4 regions of the Paenibacillus sp. FSL K6-1318 genome follow, and region 2 is predicted to be linked to each of the others. Evidence: riboswitches for the same ligand, from Rfam matches in the RefSeq annotation. Region 2 holds a riboswitch; each other region holds the start of a gene.
The links. Region 2 has a riboswitch for cyclic di-AMP ahead of NYE45_RS06830 (hypothetical protein). Riboswitches for the same ligand answer to the same signal wherever they lie in the genome.

Region 1 (4,598 bases), 670 kb from region 2:
CAACCTTTACTGCTCAACTCCCTGCTCAAAGTGTAACTACGTTTGTCGCTAATATTACGGGCAGCGGTGGAGGTAATACGGGGAGTGGCACTACGTACGAAGCAGAGACAGGAACGACTCTCTCCGATGCTGCAATTGAGACGATCTATCCTGGCTACACAGGCTCAGGATATGTTAATTTCAATGCGTTGACGAACTCGGGCATTCAATGGAATAACATCAACAATACGATAAGTGGCACCAAAAACGTAAAGTTTCGTTATGCGTTGGAAAGTGGCACCCGTAACCTCGATGTATTCGTAAATGGGACCAAAGTAATCAGCAATACCCCATTTACTGCAACGGGAAGCTGGTCTACCTGGGGTGAAAAAACAATTCAGATGCCCATGAACTCGGGAACCAATACCATTAAAGTGGTAACGACCGGTACTGAAGGTCCGAATATCGATAGTATCCACGTGTCCGCTCAGTAACCTATTAGACGATTTTATGGTACAAAACAAAAAGGTTCCCCGAAAGGCGTTAGCCTAACGAGGAACCTTTGTTTGATGCGGTCGAGAGGACTCGAACCTCCACGGGGGGTTAGCCCACACGGACCTGAACCGTGCGCGTCTGCCAATTCCGCCACGACCGCATATTGTATATCTCCGTGATATATATCTCGGCGACAAGAAATAATATATCATGTGCAATCTATCATGTCAACACTGAAAATAATAACAATAAAGCCCGAGCCAGACGTCCATGTCTGATTCGGGCTTTACTTATCGTTACTAGGGATTAACTCTATGAAACCTTAGGCATGTTACGAGTTACAGCTTGGAAGGCCAGTTGCCATACCATGCATAACCGCCTCTTCTTTCTTTATCAATATCACTTAGTTTGTATTTAACTACCCCGTCACGACCAATAAAGATCGGTTTATCTGTTCCCACTTCATAGAAGCGAGCCCAGATCGGTGCAGCTTTGGAATCAGCGATAATTTTGCTGTCTCCGTTTGCTCTTTCATACTTGTAACCCGTAATTTTGACTTTGTTAAACCAAGCTTCAGCTCCTTTAATGGATGCTGTAATTTTAGCGTTAGCAGGTCTGGTTTTCAGGAATTTAACAATCGTTACACTCTCTCCAGCCGTCAGCGATGGTACTTCATAGATTCTTGCGCTTGCTGGTTTAAGGGAACTGGAATCATGTTGTTGTCCCCATGCTGTCAGCTTACCGCCTGAAACGACCTGTGTATTCAGAATCGCATCCACACCTTTGGCAACTGAATTTTTACTGCGGTTAGCAAGTGTGCTGTCGATAAACGAGAAGTCACCTTTGCGCGTTGCTACTTCATCCAACATGATCATTACATTAATCATCGCATCATCATTGTAAGTGATGTGTTTGTGATATCCCGAGCTTTGATAGACTTGTGGCCATCCGCCGTTTGAATACTGCATGTTGATCAAAAAGTTAATTCCTTTGATTGCAGCTGTGGAGTAACGCGGATCATTGGTCTTTTTGAATTCCTTCGCCAATCTTCTAATTTCTGAGTATGTAGCCTTGTTGTCAATGGTGGACTTCGCCCATTCTCCACTTGTTTGTTTATAGTCTTTTCTCCAACCTCCATCTGGCAGCTGGTTCTTCAGAATATCAGATATACTTGCTGTTGTACCTGTTGCATCAGCGGCTGATACCGTTGTTACAGGAAGAACAGCTATACCAACTGCTGAGAAGACCATCGTACATGCCAGAATAAAAGTAACTATTTTTTTTGCTTTCAAAGATAACACTCTCCTATGTTTGTTTTTATAAATCTCCCACTTCTACCTTACTTATAAAATTAGTCCCTTAACCTCCTTTATTTGAATTTATAACACAATAAAATCAATTTTCATCCAATATGTGGATTGGATAAGAAGATGATATGCAAAAAATCGATTTTTGTCAATATATGCAACTTAATGAATATAATCTCTCAAATTGAACATTACGGAATAGTTCTTTTAACTCATGACAAACCTATTTATTTGTCCAAAATCGTCTTAAACGAATCAATAATGACGTTTTTGTCATGAATGATACCCAAACTTGATCCCTTCTTTCATATAAAAACCGTAATTCCGCTAACATTGAGGTATTACGAAGGGGTTTAAATGGGTTTGACAATTACGCATTTATGCAATATAGTTTCAAATAGTTACAAAAACTTAATTATTCATTGCCGAGTTTCATGTTTGAAAACGGGGGAACCATTTTGGGTGAATTATTCTTATACATAGGAAATATAGGGAACCTTCTACCGAACCCTTAGCTAACTCCGTAGGCATCGAAGGGAGAACATTGATTTTGAAAAAACTGATAATCTCCATTTTTGGAGCAGCTGTACTATTTACATCCGGGGCAACAAGCACAGAGGCAAGCAGTATCAACTCCGTAGTGAACAACATGACAGGTATACCTTACAAGTGGGGTGGCACGACTTTGGCCGGCTTCGACTGTTCCGGGTTTATGAGATATCTTTTCAACAAATACAGCATTGAATTGCCACGTACTTCGCAGCAGCAAGCCAAAGCAGGTACTCCGGTATCCAAAAGTAACATTCGCACAGGTGATCTGGTGTTCTTCAATACGATGGGCAAAGGCATTTCACATACAGGTGTATATATTGGCGGCGGACAATTTGCACATGCTTCCAGTAGTAAAGGTGTAAGTATTACGAAGTTATCGAATCCATACTTCAATGATCGTTACGTGACAGCACGTCGGGTAACTGGACAATTTATGTACGATAAAATGTTGGGGAAAATGTAAGTATGATATAGAAAGAGGAGGCTCCGGATCACCCGGAACCTCCTCTTTTGTTTGATTAGACATTTATGGACTAATCCTAGTACTACCCTTACCTAGACTTAATGCAACGCCTTCTGCACTCGCATCGCACCCTGAGACAGGGCATGTCCGCCTCCTACAGCTCCGGCTACGGCAACGGTCTCCATGATCTCCTGGTCAGTTGCACCCTTGGCACGAGCTTCTTCTACATGGTAGAAAGTACACACCTCATTGTTGGCGAACAGTCCTATTCCGAGGGCAATTAGCTGTTTTGTCTTCGCATCAATCACGCCAGGCTGAAAGCATTCTCCGGTAAACTCATGATACGACTTCACCACTCCTGGCAGCACATCGCTTAATGCTCCAATCTGATCCTTGTAGGCATGAACTTTATCATTCATCAATGTCATGTCTTGTAGCACACCCTCTCAGCTATAGTTACAGATCGTTCTCACTGTACCTATTTTCTCTCCCGAGTGAGCCAATTATGCCAAGAAATCATGGTAATTCCAAACATATAAACGCTCATGGTTCTGCCACATTATTAGCGATTGCTACTCACTAAGTGGACTCTGGCGCGGCTCGCTGAACAGCTGATATCGGTAACTGCGATCCAGCTTGACGACACGTCGATTTTGCCGCCGGATAAGTACCTGCTCGCCATCCCAGGCAACCACAATCCCGGTTACATCGTTTGACTCCAGCTCGTCCCGTACTACTCTTACTTTCTCACCTGACAGACGCAGGGCATCCAATTCTGTATCACTGATCATGTTCTTGGCTCCTATATTCCAAATTTATTTACAAAAAGAGACCTAAATGAAATGTCATTTAGGTCTCACGTGACTGTATTGGACTGTCATGTCATTCGAAATTATGTCCCGACTGAAAGTTACCGCTGCGCGTGCTCTTTGCTGTCGTTCTTCTCGAACCAAAAATCAAGCACTTTGGCGGACATCACACGTTCTTCAAGGTACTCCACTTGATGCGGTGTAAATTGTTCTTTCCAAGAGAAGGACAACTCTTCGCACAAGCCTACAATCGTCAGTAATTCTGACCAGGCAACATAGCGTTTGTACCAGAAAAATTGAGGATGTTCAATCATATAGGGATAAAGGTCATCGAATTCCGTATGTTTACAATCCAGGGCACGTTCAAAATGAACTTTCGATTCCGCCAGCTTATCAATAAAAAATTGTTCTGTTGCCGGTTGGTTCCCCATGGTGTTGCCTCCTCTCCCTAACATAACCCCATTATAAATGAAATCCGCGGTCATGCAAAGGCATAGTTCAAAAAATAGGCCCTATTCCTTTAAAATGTCACATTTCGTTATCGTCAAATTGTACCGTTCCATCGTTCAGAGAACGAATACGTACCAAGGCTTCCACCGGAATACCCTGTTCACGAATCGTGCGTGCCCCTGCCTGAAAACTTTTCTCGACCACAACGCCAAATCCGACGAGTTCAGCACCGGAACGCTCAATAATTTTGATGACTCCACGAGCAGCATCCCCATTGGCAATGATATCATCAATGAACAGAATACGGTCATTCTCATGAATGAACTCGCGGGATACCATAATGTCTGTTACGATTCCTTTGGTAAAGGACGGCACACGTTCACAGTAGGCATCAGGATCAGCCAGAAGCGTTTTTTTGCGACGGGCGAATACAAGCGGCACCCCAAGTTCATGAGCTGCGGCAAAAGCAACCGGAATCCCTGAGGATTCTACCGTAATTACCCGAGTTACTCCACTTTCACGAAACCGGGCAGCAAACTCCCG
Region 2 (4,598 bases):
CCGCAGCCGAGGCGCTGACGGTATTCCATTCATTCTCCAGATCTGCGGCCAGGCGGACCATCAGATCCTTGGTGGTATCGGTGTTCAGGGGAATGACTTTGGAGGCTTCGGTTATGCAGGCATTCATGGCTGAATGCAGATAACCAAGAACCGCCTCCGGGGCCGGGATATCGAGGTGGTGGTTAATCCAGGCATGAACAGTGGAGAGGCAGCCAACCGAATCGTATTTGGCGAAGATCTGTTCGAGCTGACTGAAATCAATCCAGGGGTGCAGAGCGCGTGCGAGTCTGATCAATCGTTTACCCATGGTAGCAGCTTGTTCTCTGAGATCTCCAGGAGTTCGCTGAACATGGACGAGCTTGTCGATCAGAGCTATCCGCCAAGTGTCCTTTTGATCTGCTGCGGTATAGATGCCTTTGATGGCCATACCTTCAAGACGAACGATGCTGGGATGCAACTGACAACGCATGAATGATTCGAGATCTTCAGCATTACGAATGGTACCCTCCTTGATATGGATATCCATGCCGAAGGAATGGGTGAACCCTCCAACCTGAATAGAGGAATCAAGCAGTTTGACATAATCGAGCAGCTTATTCCCACGGTTCACAATCATTCGCCTCCTGTGTTCGTTAAATGTCACTTTAAGTAACATTTATATTTCTTTTTGTTTGCTTTATGTTTAAAAATCCGAATTATATGATAGTTATCATCCCATAAACGTCCGCTTTTTGTCAATAGTATGATTTATATTCAATGTATTAAATCTTTTATTCAATATTTGTGTTATTTTATATAACATTTAAAGTTAAATATTTGTGAAATATAGGGAGGACTATATATAAATGAATCAATAAGATCGGCTCTAGCAGGAAAGAGGGGATCGAATCTAATAATATGCAGTTCATGGGTAAAGATGACGAGAATATGCGATTTTTGATGAAAATGCCTAGTTGAAAAAGAAGTATTAAAAAACACTTTACTTTTAGAACAGAACCCGGTATAATCAATTCTGTTGCCAATTATTTACGACATGCGGTCGTGGTGGAATGGCAGACACGCTATCTTGAGGGGGTAGTGGGCGTATGCCCGTGGAGGTTCGAGTCCTCTCGACCGCATCATACGAACGATGAAGAAGAAGCTTTCCGTTATTGGAAGGCTTCTTTTTTTGTCTTTTTTGAACAGTCTGACATCGGGGTTGAAAAAAAGGCCATCCATTATCGGAGGTAATGGAGCTCTACCTTTCCGGCTACGGGTGGCCTGTGTATTATTTTTGGAGTAAGTTCTTGATATCTTCTTCAATCTTGTCAGGTGTTGTTTTGGGAGCATAACGTTTCAGTACCTGGCCGTTCTGATCTACGAGGAATTTGGTGAAATTCCATTTGATTGCTTTGGAGCCGAGCAGGCCAGGAGCTTCTTTGCTAAGGTGTTGAAAGAGAGGGTGAGCGCTTGAGCCGTTCACATCAATTTTCTCAAACATGGGGAAGCTCACGCCATAATTCATCTGACAGAACTCGGCAATATCGTCGGAAGAACCTTTTTCCTGTGCAAACTGGTTGCTTGGAAAACCAAGAACTTCAAATGGAGCATCTTGAAACTTGTCTTGCAGTTCTTGCAGACCTTTGAATTGAGGGGTAAGTCCGCAGGAGCTTGCCGTATTCACAATCAGTAGCACTTTGTCACGGTAGTCGGACATTTCAACTTCTTGACCGCGAAGGGTATTCACTTTGTAATCGTAGACTGTCATCTAAATCGCCTCCATTGGTATACTCTTATATCTTCTATTATATTGGTTGCAATTAAATAATGCAAAACTAATGTGGTGTTAAAAGAATCAAAACAGGCAAGTTGTGCAGAATACGTGAATGAATTGCGAAGTGATTTTCGTCAGAGTGAGAATTAGATAGCCTTGGAGAGATGGATAGAGTAAAACATTGTTGTAAGCGTTATTATGAATGAGTATTGGCAGAAATCTGCCGATTCGGTGATCTGTGCGGACTTTACACCGTCTTAACGCGGGTGTATGATTCATAACGTAATTTCAATTTAAACTAAATTGTACTTGAAAAACGAAACAAACGATAATATCGCTCGATCTTACTTTAAGATATACGAACGATGTTTTAATCGCTGAGTTTCCATTCATTGATGAGTGGGAAACGGGGGAACCAACGGAATGCACTGTCCAGGACAGTAGGCATTCATGGGGTGAATTTTCCGGTGACAGCCGGAAATAGGGCGACTCTCGCGCCCGAATCCGTCAGCTAACCTCGTAAGCGTTAAAGGGAGAGGCAACAAGCCGTACGCTGGTTCATGGTGTTTTCGCCATGGGTTATTTAAGAAGCGTTCGGGAGGCCTTGGTCCCCCACGCTTCTTTTTTGTTGTCTTTTCACGCCAAGGGAGGAACGAATGATGGATACTGAGATGATCTTAGTGACTGCTCCAAATGAAGCAGGACGTAAATTTATCAAATTGCTGATGTACAAAAAAATGCCGTTTGCCGTTCTAACCAACAGTGCAGGGGAAGAGCGGAGACTCCGCAGAATTGGGGTAGAGCATGTCATTCGCATGAATACGGCTGCAGCTCAAAAATGGTTTTTGCCGCAGGGTAGCGTAGGCAATGTGTTTATTTTCGAGAACAGCCTGAATCTGACCTGTCGTTATTTGCAGATCTGCCGTTCATGGACATCGAAATCCCTGTGCGTCATCACGGAGCAGAGTCATCCAAAGGGTATCTATCGCGGGATGGGCGCAGACCGGATTGTATATTCGCTCAATGGGGAAGTCGGCTTTCTCCTCAATGGTTAATGCCATAGCTTGTGATTGCTCAGGTGTAAGGTGCCTGTTATAATTGACTGTATTAGAATCAATTTCAGAATTCACTCCAGGTATTATGAGATTGATTCATCGATAAACGGAAATTTGAGGAGACTCATGCAGGATGGTGAGTCTTCTTTTTTATGCTTACAAGGAGGAATTGGCGTGCCGGATGTGAGTGGGTTAAAGTGGTTATTTTTTGATGTTGGAGATACGCTGGTGGATGAATGGGAGCCGGTTGATGATATTATCGGACAGTTCGTCCGTGAAGCTTGTGCTTTAGGGTATCCAGTGAAAATTGAGGCGGTACGCGAACTGTTCGCGAGCTGTTACCGGAAATATGAGCAATGGCCCATGAGAGTGGCTATTCGCACATTCATTGAAGACGAAGGCCACCGGAAACAGATTCAGGACAAGCTGAAGTTTCAAAAAGATCTTGAACGTCCTTTTCCTTCAGCGGATTCCGTTCTTCAGCAATTGTCACGGTATTATCGTATTGGCATTATTGCCAATCAGAGTCCCGGAACAGAAGAGAGACTGGAGAGTTACGGATTACGGAAGTATGTTGACGTTCTGGCCTGTTCGGCTGAAGAAGGGGTATCCAAGCCAGACCCTGAGTTATACGCTGTAGCCTTGAAACAGGCAGGCTGTGAACCGGAGGAAGCCGTCATGGTTGGGGATCGGATCGATAACGACATTATACCTGCCCGGAAGCTGGGCATGCGTACGATTCGAATTATGCAGGGTTACGGAAGATTCCAGCCAGACCGATCGGATGACGAACGTGCGGATTGGACCGTTGATTCATTGGATGAACTCCTGCCGTTACTGGTGCCCAATCAGGATTAGATAATTGTTTATTGGAGTTTAGCGTTTTACTATAAAAGGAAACACGTTGCTGTACTGCAACAATAAAGGCTGATCAACTTGGTATTGAATACCGGAGTTGATCAGCCTTTTTAGTATTTGGTCGATAAGAACGAGATTAGAATAACCGAATCGTCTGAATGATCAGATATACATTCAGCACAACAATAACAGCGGCAATGACCCATGAGATGATTTTTAGCCACAATTTGTTGGCGAATGCACCCATGCTCTTTTTATCACTCGTGAACATCACCAGGGGAATTACAGCAAAAGGTAATTGAAGAGAAAGCACGACCTGGCTCAAAATCAGCAGTTCTTCTGTGCCGTGTTCTCCTGCAATGGCTGTGACAATCACCGCCGGGATGATGGCGATCAGACGTGTGACCAATCTGCGCAGCCAAGCCGGAATACGAATGTTCAGGAAACCTTCCATGACAATCTGCCCAGCGAGTGTACCTGTAAGGGTAGAGTTCTGACCTGATGCTAACAGCGCGACACCGAACAGGATACTTGCAACCGTAGTACCCAATAGAGGGGTCAGCAGATGATAGGCATCAGCGATCTCGGCAACCTGTGTCATACCAGCACTGTGAAATACAGCGGCAGATACAATCAGGATAGCCGCATTGATGAACAGGGCAAGTGTCAGTGCGATTGTCGAGTCCATGGTCGAGTACCGAATGGCTTCTTTTTTACCCTGTGGTGTCTGTTCGATCTGACGGGTCTGCACAATGGAAGAATGCAGGTACAGATTATGCGGCATCACGGTCGCTCCTATAATACCAATGGCGATATAGAGCATAGCCGGGTTTTGCAGAATCTCGACATTCGGTACAAAACCATGGAGCACACCGCCCATATCGGGTTTCGCCAAGAACAGGTCGATCCCGAAGCAGAGGGCAATGGTTGCC
Region 3 (4,598 bases), 2.3 Mb from region 2:
AGAAAAAGGTTGAAATTGATTAGTCGTTACACCATGATGCTGTTGACCTTTGTTATTCTGCTGACGACTGCCGCTCCTGTGGCACTTGCAAGTGGAACTACAGATAATTCAAGCAGTAAAAAGCTAGTGCTCGGTACAAGTGCCGATTTTGCACCATACGAATTCCATAAAGTGATTAATGGCAAAGATGAAATCGTCGGTTTCGATATTGAGATCGCCAAAGAGATTGCCAAAGATCTTGGCGCTGAGCTTGTGATTGAGGATATGGGCTTCGACGGTCTTCTGCCTTCATTGCAGAGCGGGCGTGTTGATCTGGTAATTTCAGGTATGACGCCGACGGATGAGCGGAAGAAAAGTATCGATTTTTCCGACACCTATTATAAATCAAAACAAGTGATTATGGTTCGCAATGCGGATAAAGACAAATATCCAACCATGGCAGAACTTGAAAATGCGAAGATTGGCGTTCAGAAAGGCTCCATTCAGGAAACGATCGGACAGAGTATTCCAGGAGCGAAACTTACTGCGCTGGATAAAATCTCGGATATCGTGCTTCAACTGCAAACAAAACGCATTGACGCGGCAATCGTTGAAGATACCGTTGCTGCAGGTTATCTGGACGATATCATTGGACTTGCTGCTGCTGTTCCGGACGAAGAGCAAGCAGAAGCGGCAATCGGGATTCGTAAAGGGAATACCGAGCTGCTAGCTGCAGTAAATGGAACACTGGAACGATTGAAAAGTGAAGATAAAATCAATCAGATGGTGACGGACGCCAGCCTCTTGATGGCGGATAAAGTGAACAAATCACAAAATATTTTCCAAGTATTCTGGGAGTACAAAAGTTTCTATGCTACAGGAGTAGGATACACACTTCTGTTGTCTGCACTTGGCGTTATCTTCGGGGTAATTATTGGATTGATCATCTGTTTATTCCGTTTGCATGACGCTGCAATCTTGCGCTGGATCGGTACTGCTTACGTTGAAGTGATCCGTGGCACACCGATGCTGGTACAATTGATGATTATTTACTATGGTTTTTCCCTGAGCTTTGGCATTAACTTCACTGCACTTCAGGCAGGTATCATTACACTTTCAATCAATAGTGGTGCCTATCTGGCGGAGATTTTCCGTGCAGGTATCCAAGGTGTGGATCGTGGTCAGTTGGAGGCAGCGCGTTCCCTCGGAATGGGCAGAGGTGCAGCAATGCGTTACATTATATTGCCACAAGCCTTCAAAGCTGTATTACCAGCGATCGGTAATGAATTTATAACTATTATCAAAGAATCCTCCATTATCTCCGTTATCGGTATGGTGGATATTATGTATCAGGCAAGTGTAGTCAAAAACATTACGTATCAAGGCTTGAGTCCATTTTTGATTGCAGCAGCCATCTACTTTGTAATGACGTTCATTTTGTCCAAGCTGCTGGGACGACTGGAAAGGAAGTTGAGTGCAAGTGATAGACGTTAGACAATTACACAAATCTTATGGAAATAACGATGTACTTAAGGGCATTAACGTGACGATTGGAAAAGGTGAAGTTGTCGTGGTTATCGGTCCTTCCGGTTCGGGTAAAAGTACGTTCTTACGTTGTCTGAACCTGCTGGAACAGCCTACCTCGGGTGAGATTGATTTTGAAGGCGTGTCAATCACCGATCCGAAGCACAACATCAATGCGACTCGTGAGAAGATGGGTATGGTGTTCCAGCATTTCAACCTGTTCCCACACAAAACGGTACAGCAAAACATTACGATTGCCCCGATTAAAGTGAAAAAGCAATCCACGCAGGAAGCGGAGAAAATCGCTGCTGATTTGTTAAACACTGTGGGCTTGTACGATAAAAAAGATACATTCCCGAACCAGCTGTCCGGTGGACAGAAGCAGCGGATCGCCATTGCAAGAGCATTGGCCATGCAACCGCATGTAATGCTGTTTGACGAGCCTACTTCGGCACTGGACCCCGAGATGGTCGGCGAAGTGCTGGATGTCATGAAACGTCTTGCAGAAGGCGGGATGACGATGGTCATCGTGACGCATGAGATGGGTTTTGCACGTGAAGTGGGAGATCGGATCCTGTTCATGGATGGCGGGGTCATCGTAGAAGAAGGAACACCTGATGAGGTGTTTGGAGCACCAAAAAATTCACGTACACGTGATTTTCTTGCTAAAGTACTCTAAATGAAATGATTTAATAGCGTTACTGACATCGAGTCGGTAACGCTATTTTTTTGTGCGCAATAATCATTTATTGATTTGAAAAGTAACTTTTTTGTTACCTAATATAAAGGGATCGGATCACCCAGCTTTTCTGAATTATCCAGTATTCTTACAGTTGATGACATGCTAAAAACCATATGGTAAGAATTACTACAAGTTCAGGTTACAAAATTGTGATATATTGAACTCTGCCGAAACTTCCGGACAGGGAGTGCGGGGGATGTAACGATGCAGATCGTGCAGGGGGAAGATCTACGGCACACTGCTTGGGGTGAATTAGGGGTACATAACGTTTCACATGTAACGAAGAACCTATAGGGTGGCTCCTCATCCGAATCCGACAACTAACTTCGCAGGCATAATGAGGGAGGAAGACCATGATTAACAAGAAACGTATAGCCAAAACAGCAGTAGCATTATTGACAACAGCAATGCTTATTCAAGCCGTTCCGGCTCACGCAGATTCAGTTCATGTGGCCAAAGAAGGGGATACCTTCTACACCTTATCGAAACAGTATGGAGTAGCACTCAACACGTTGGTTAAAGCAAACAACGACATTTCGCCTTACAATATTTATGGTGGTTTAAAAATTACGATTCCCGGTAAGGCAAACAATGTAGCAGCTGCTGCGGCTACGGAGAGCAAGACTCAAGCGAAGACGGTTACAACAGCAAGCTTGGACGTTAATGCAGATAACAAAGTTGTTCAAGCCTGGGGAAAAACGTTCGATTACAGTAAAGCAGTGAATGTGAAAGCAACGGCATACTCTGCAGATCCGTCCGAAAATGGAGGATGGGGTGCTGTGGATTACTTCGGTAATGATCTTGAACTGGGCACGATCGCAGTTGATCCAAGTGTGATTCCACTCGGAACCAAAGTACTGGTAACCGGTCACAGCCATCCGGGATTGCCAAAACAGGCTTTTGTAGCTACAGCACGTGATGTGGGCGGTGCAATCAAGGGTCACCGGATTGATATCTTTATCCCTGGTAGCAAACAGTCCGTAAGCACATTTGGTTTCCAGGATATCGAGCTGTATATTCTGAAGTAGAAAGTAAATTACATTTAATAATTCAAACAGGGTGTCTGCCAATCGCTACTTGCGATTGAACAGGCACCCTTTTATCATCATCAACATTTTTTATAATGGACATCTTAATCGTTGGCCTTTGGCAACCCCAACATCTCGTCCAAGGTGACTAGTTCATACCCCCGATTACGCAGTTCCTCGATAATTTCAGGCAAAGCCTCAATTGTGCCGTTCAGGTTCGATCCCACACCTCCTCCTGCATGTTGCAGAACGATGGAGCCAGGTTTCACGGCAGATAGGATGTTATCCTTCACCTCTTTCTTGGAAAGGCCTTTCCAGTCCAGTGAATCAACATTCCAGTTCACAATGCTATAGTGTTGTCTGGCAGCCCATTGCAGCTGTTCTTCATTAATGTCTCCGTATGGTGGCCGAATCATCTTCGGCGTATACCCTGCCAGATGGTGAATGATATCTCCGGTATGTAAAATTTGTTTGCGAAAGGCATTCATCGACAGCTTACTGAATTCCGGATGATTGTAGCTGTGATTACCAACAATATGCCCTTCCTTAACGATGCGTTTTACCAGATCCGGGTGTTTCTCAGCACGACTACCGACGATAAAGAATGTAGCTCTGACCTTATATTTCTTCAATACATCCAATACCTGTGGAGTAAAACGTGGATCGGGCACATCATCAAAAGTCAGGGCAACCTGCTTCGTTGATGGACCATTCGTTTTGAACGTATCCGCATATTTTTGACGTAACTGTCCCAATGTCAGTTGTTCTTCTTCCGCGGAATCTGAACCTGATACTGATTCACTTGGCGGGCTTGAAGCATCCCGCGATGAAACTGGAGCATGATATCCTCCGAGAAAAATAACGATAACCATCAGCATAATGAGGCGTACGCGCATAATAACGGCCTCCTTTTCCAAAATGACGTTCTCTTTGGTATGCCCGGGGGTTCCATAAATTATGCGCAGTGTGAGAAGTTTCATTGCCGTTTTAGCTCATGAGAGCCATAATTCCTCCATATATAACATATAGAAAAGGATAGGTGGATGGGTATGAGTACATATGATTTGAAATCCATACGTTTACAGGTAATTGAAGCAGGAGAAGATAAGGTTTTTCTCGTTACCGGAGGAAAGGCGCATATTGGTGCCGTAGCCACGTTCTATGTGGATCATGAGCGCGTAAGCGGGACGACGGTACATATTCCGGGTCATAAGGAACAAGAGTTGTGTGAGCGGCTTGCCCGAAAGGCTGCCCTGCAGCTGAAAGTAACCGTTACGGTGATCATGGGTATTCATTTTGATTCCATTACACGGATGCAGATCGAC
Region 4 (4,598 bases), 1.5 Mb from region 2:
ATCAGATGTATTGGCAGATTTACTTTCATCCGGTAACCCGCAGTTCCGAAATCATATTGCGACAAATATTCAAGCGAGCGAAAACACTGATACAGGAAGGGTTTCAATTCCGCTTCATGATCGATCCACTACCTCAATTATTTGAAGGAGAACTTTCGGTAGAGGAATATTTACAGTTGGATGAAGCTTTGATTCAGACGGCATTTACGCAGTGGCGCAAGGAGGACGATGCTGTTCTGAGTGAGTTATGCGAACGTTTTATGGATCGCAAGTTATATAAGTATGTAGAGCTTGAACAGACCGACTTGACAATGATGGAAGAGATTCGGGAAGCTTTTGTTCAGGCAGGTCTCAATCCCGAATATGATCTTGAAATTGATTTTCCGTCGGATAATCCGTATGATGTGTTTCGTCCGGATGAATCCACGGATAAGCAGATTCTTCTGCTCGATCGACAGGACAAGTTACATGAGTTGTCAGAGGTATCCGACATTGTCCGTTCCATCAGTGGGCTGCATCGGGGAAAACATCATTTGTATTACCCGCAAAACAAGGTGGATGCGATTATTCACGAATTACCGTCTCATATACGCCCCTATTTCTTGTAATGATGAAGATAAAACTTGGTGAAGAATTTCGATATCAAAACACTTTCTAAAAGAGCTATTTTTCATGATACAGTAATCTGCTTTAATGGGGAGTATATGTAGATCGACATAATTTTGTAAAAGAAAGTAGGTTGAGTCATCATAAATAGCGATATATAGATCTAAATATCCATGTATCTTCTATATATTGTAGTTTGTGAAGAAATGAGTGTAATGATGGGCAATCCACGGATTTTTAAAATTTTCTTTACGAAGCAATAAAATATTGGATTTTCTAAATTAAATTTCCAAGAGAAGATAGTCGTTAGTTCGACATGAAGGGAGATACAAACATGATGCTGTTCGACACACATACACATCTGGATGCACCACAATTCGACGAGGACCGCGAGGACATGATCCAGCGTGCTGTAGACGCCGGGGTTGGTCGCATGATCAACATTGGCTTTAACCGGGAAACCATTCCAACGACAATGAAACTGGCTGAAACGTATGACTTTATATATGCAGCTGTAGGGTGGCATCCGGTAGATGCGATCACGATGCAGGAGGGCGATCTGGAGTGGATTGCATCTTTATGCAAGCATGAAAAAGTAGTTGCGATCGGTGAGATCGGATTGGATTATCACTGGGATACTTCACCGAAGGAAGTACAACATCGCGTATTACGACAACAGATTGCATTGGCTCGTGAAGTGAACATGCCAATTGTCATCCATAATCGGGATGCGCACGAGGATATTATAAGAATTTTGCGTGAAGAGAAGGCGGGCGAGGTTGGTGGTGTGATGCACTCGTTCTCCGGTAGCTGGGAAACCGCGAAAAGTTGTCTCGATATGGGCTTCCATCTGTCCTTCGGAGGTCCAATCACATTCAAAAATGCAAAGCAGCCAAAAGAGGTGCTAGCGAAGGTTCCTATGGACCGATTTTTCATTGAAACAGATGCTCCATATTTAACACCTCACCCTTATCGTGGAAAACGAAATGAGACAGCGCATGTACGTCTGGTTGCAGAGGCAGCTGCGGAAATTAAAGGCATTTCGGTAGAGGAAATTGCTGCAATAACAACCAAAAATGCCATGGAACGATTTGGTATTCGTTAAAAAAACGAGTAAATCAGGTGAAAAAGGCAGGTAAGCAGAGGTAATTTGCCCTTTGATCCAAATAAATCAAGAATATTACAATATTTTAACCAAATATTCAGAAAAACGTACTTGATCAACGCTTTACAACATGCATCAAAACAGGATATCATCTTTTCAGTGAATTGTTGTGCGGAAAATTGGACAGATGTTCGGGGGATGAACAAAGGGACACTTTCCGAGGAAGCAACATTACTTTCATGAATCAGTCTCGCTGAGTCTCCGTTAACGGAGAGCGGGGGAACCAATAGGGCTTAAACATCGGTGTATTTGGCCGATGCGCAACGTTCGCTGACCCAAAAGCAGCGAAGGGAACTGCGAAGCCGTATTTGATTTCTTCTTTGGGTCTCGGGGTGAATTCAAGGGCGTCCGCCATGAGCGGGTGACCCAAGATAGGGCGGCTCTCTTTCGCCCGAACCCGACAGCTAACCTCGCAAGCGGAAAAAGAGAGGCAACCTCGTGCATGAATTTCCGATATTCAGAATCATTCGGAAGCCACGAAAGAGTTCCTCTTACACTCTTTCTTTGGCTTTTTTGTTTTTGAATAAAAGAAATGTTGTCATCATACGGTAGGTATTCAGGAGGATGACATCATGTTGCGAAGATTGATTCATGGTGCAGAACCGGATTATGTAGGTCCGATCTGTGTTCTGTAGAAAATTTGGTATAGTCACGTCAAAGACATCATGCATTACTTTAGACGACGAGGCTATGAAGGAGGACGGAGAAGTGGGCACATTCCAACCAGAAGAGACCCATGAGTCACGATCATCCAGTAAGTCTTTCGCGTTGCGGTGGAAGCATGAGAACATGCGTCAAATGGCATTGATCGCGATTTTCTCAATTGCGCTTACAATCATGATCTTGTTAGTCGTTTACGGTCAGGCCGGGAAACAAATTTCACTGGTTATTGATGGCAAAGCTCAGGTGGTAGAGACTCGTACAGGAATGCTTCAGGAAATGCTGGAGGAGCAGTCAATCACAGTCAGCCCTCACGATAAGGTATCCATGTCCATGAACGGGGCGATTACAGATGGAGACCGAATTGTTATTGAGCGGGCCGTTCCAGTTAACATTACGGCAGACGGAGACACCAAGACTCTGTATACAACCGATTCATCGGTACAAGAGGCAATTCAAAAATCAGGTATTCAAGTTGCAAGTAATGACAAAGTGTATCCGGCGCTTGGAACTACAGTCAAAGCGGATATGAAAATCCGTGTAGTGCGGGTAACAAAGCGTACAGTGGATGTCGAACAACCGATCGCTTACAAAGTGATTAAAACGGCTGACCCTAGCTTGTACAAAGGGGATAACCGTGTTGTTGTAAACGGCAAAGAAGGCACACTTGTCCAGCATATCGAAAAGGTATTTCAGGATGGAGAATTAGTCTCCAAAAAAATGGTCGGCAAATCCGTCGCGAATAATCGTGTAGATAAAGTGATCGCTGTCGGCACCAAAGCAAAACCGGTCGTAAAAGAGCCTGTGATTCAGACCGTATCGGCTCAAACTTCAACAACCAAACAGGCAACAACAACGAACTCGAAGAAAACCTCTGCCTCGGGCAGCAAAGTGATTACCGTATCCGGAACTTCTTTTAAATACTCCAAAGTACTTAAAAATGTATCGATGACTGCCTACTCTTCCGAAGAGCCTGGCATTGGCACTAAAACAGCTTCCGGTACTCGTGTAACGGAAGGGCGCACCATTGCGGTTGATCCCAAAGTCATTCCAATTGGCTGGTGGGTATATATCGAAGGTCTGGGCTTCCGTCGTGCGGAAGATACAGGCGGTGCCATTAAAGGCAACAAAATTGATGTATATTATGACAGTGTGAAGCATGCCCTGAATTTTGGACGCAAGAAAGGCAAGACGGTCTACGTGATCGGTCCGGTGAAGCCGGAAGCGAACTAAAATCGTTTTACTTTGAAATGGGAATGCTATAAAATAGTTGCATGAATGATTCATGCGGAATATGCGGCGGAGGGGTCTGAAATTCAGTCTCCCCCGCCGTTTGGCAGAGAAGAGGATATTCCTCTTCTTTTTGCGTTAGAAAGGAAGAAATGGAACATGATAAAAGAAGTCATAGTGGTGGAAGGCCGTGACGATACGGTAGCCATTCGTCGGGCCGTGGAAGCCGATACAATTGAAACAGGTGGATCAGCCATCAACCAGCGCATTTTGAAGCGGATTGCGCTTGCTCAGGAGAGACGGGGAGTCATCGTACTGACAGATCCGGATCATGCCGGCGAACGCATTCGTAAAATTATTGCGAACAAGGTCCCTGGCTGCAAGCATGCCTTCATTCCAGAAGCGGATGCGACGCGCAAAGGGGACATTGGAGTGGAGAACGCCTCACCGGAGGCGATTCGGCACGCGCTGGAACGCGTACATACTTCATACGAAGGTGCTCCGAGCCTGATCGATTGGGAGGACCTGATCGCGGCAGGACTTATCGTGCATCCGCAGGCTGCCGCACGTCGTATGGAGATGGGCAATCTGCTGGGCATCGGATATTGTAACGGGAAGCAGTTCCACAAGCGTCTCAGTGTATTTCAGATTACACGGGAAGAGTTCTCTACAGCATTAGCGCAAATTGAACGTGAAGGATTGTGAGCATATGAAGGACATGGAAGAGACGATAGAAATTGCAACGCCCAAGCGAACCAAAGAGATTATTCAAAGACACGGATTCTCATTCAAGAAAAGTCTGGGTCAGAACTTTCTGATTGATCAAAATATACTGAACAAAATTGTTAATGCAGCCGATTTGGATGAGTCCAAGGGCGCGTTGGAGATTGGGCCGGGTATTGGAGCCCTTACGGAGCGTTTGGCTCGGGTAGCTGGT

Region 1: it holds a riboswitch for cyclic di-AMP, as region 2 does, so the genes downstream of both, NYE45_RS10110 (C40 family peptidase) here and NYE45_RS06830 (hypothetical protein) in region 2, are expected to answer to the same signal.
Region 3: it holds a riboswitch for cyclic di-AMP, as region 2 does, so the genes downstream of both, NYE45_RS16940 (3D domain-containing protein) here and NYE45_RS06830 (hypothetical protein) in region 2, are expected to answer to the same signal.
Region 4: it holds a riboswitch for cyclic di-AMP, as region 2 does, so the genes downstream of both, NYE45_RS00150 (3D domain-containing protein) here and NYE45_RS06830 (hypothetical protein) in region 2, are expected to answer to the same signal.

What each region holds. Positions count from the first base shown of each region.
Region 1 is NZ_CP150270.1:2,242,844-2,247,441, reverse strand. Features, by position in the region: gene NYE45_RS10125 (carbohydrate-binding protein) at 1-473, shown strand, start outside; tRNA gene NYE45_RS10120 (tRNA-Leu) at 550-634, opposite strand; gene pelA (pectate lyase) at 813-1,775, opposite strand; cyclic di-AMP (ydaO/yuaA leader) riboswitch at 2,195-2,326, shown strand; gene NYE45_RS10110 (C40 family peptidase) at 2,332-2,796, shown strand; gene NYE45_RS10105 (carboxymuconolactone decarboxylase family protein) at 2,895-3,224, opposite strand; gene NYE45_RS10100 (hypothetical protein) at 3,369-3,587, opposite strand; gene NYE45_RS10095 (hypothetical protein) at 3,707-4,036, opposite strand; gene NYE45_RS10090 (xanthine phosphoribosyltransferase) at 4,134-4,598, opposite strand, start outside.
Region 2 is NZ_CP150270.1:1,574,665-1,579,262, forward strand. Features, by position in the region: gene NYE45_RS06815 (urease accessory UreF family protein) at 1-610, opposite strand, end outside; tRNA gene NYE45_RS06820 (tRNA-Leu) at 1,036-1,118, shown strand; gene NYE45_RS06825 (glutathione peroxidase) at 1,268-1,747, opposite strand; cyclic di-AMP (ydaO/yuaA leader) riboswitch at 2,119-2,294, shown strand; gene NYE45_RS06830 (hypothetical protein) at 2,413-2,808, shown strand; gene NYE45_RS06835 (HAD family hydrolase) at 2,983-3,666, shown strand; gene NYE45_RS06840 (Nramp family divalent metal transporter) at 3,803-4,598, opposite strand, start outside.
Region 3 is NZ_CP150270.1:3,866,648-3,871,245, reverse strand. Features, by position in the region: gene NYE45_RS16950 (ABC transporter permease subunit) at 10-1,473, shown strand; gene NYE45_RS16945 (amino acid ABC transporter ATP-binding protein) at 1,460-2,182, shown strand; cyclic di-AMP (ydaO/yuaA leader) riboswitch at 2,401-2,596, shown strand; gene NYE45_RS16940 (3D domain-containing protein) at 2,599-3,273, shown strand; gene NYE45_RS16935 (polysaccharide deacetylase family protein) at 3,378-4,169, opposite strand; gene NYE45_RS16930 (hypothetical protein) at 4,323-4,598, shown strand, end outside.
Region 4 is NZ_CP150270.1:30,898-35,495, forward strand. Features, by position in the region: gene NYE45_RS00140 (HD domain-containing protein) at 1-608, shown strand, start outside; gene NYE45_RS00145 (TatD family hydrolase) at 941-1,711, shown strand; cyclic di-AMP (ydaO/yuaA leader) riboswitch at 1,953-2,206, shown strand; gene NYE45_RS00150 (3D domain-containing protein) at 2,480-3,664, shown strand; gene rnmV (ribonuclease M5) at 3,821-4,366, shown strand; gene rsmA (16S rRNA (adenine(1518)-N(6)/adenine(1519)-N(6))-dimethyltransferase RsmA) at 4,371-4,598, shown strand, end outside.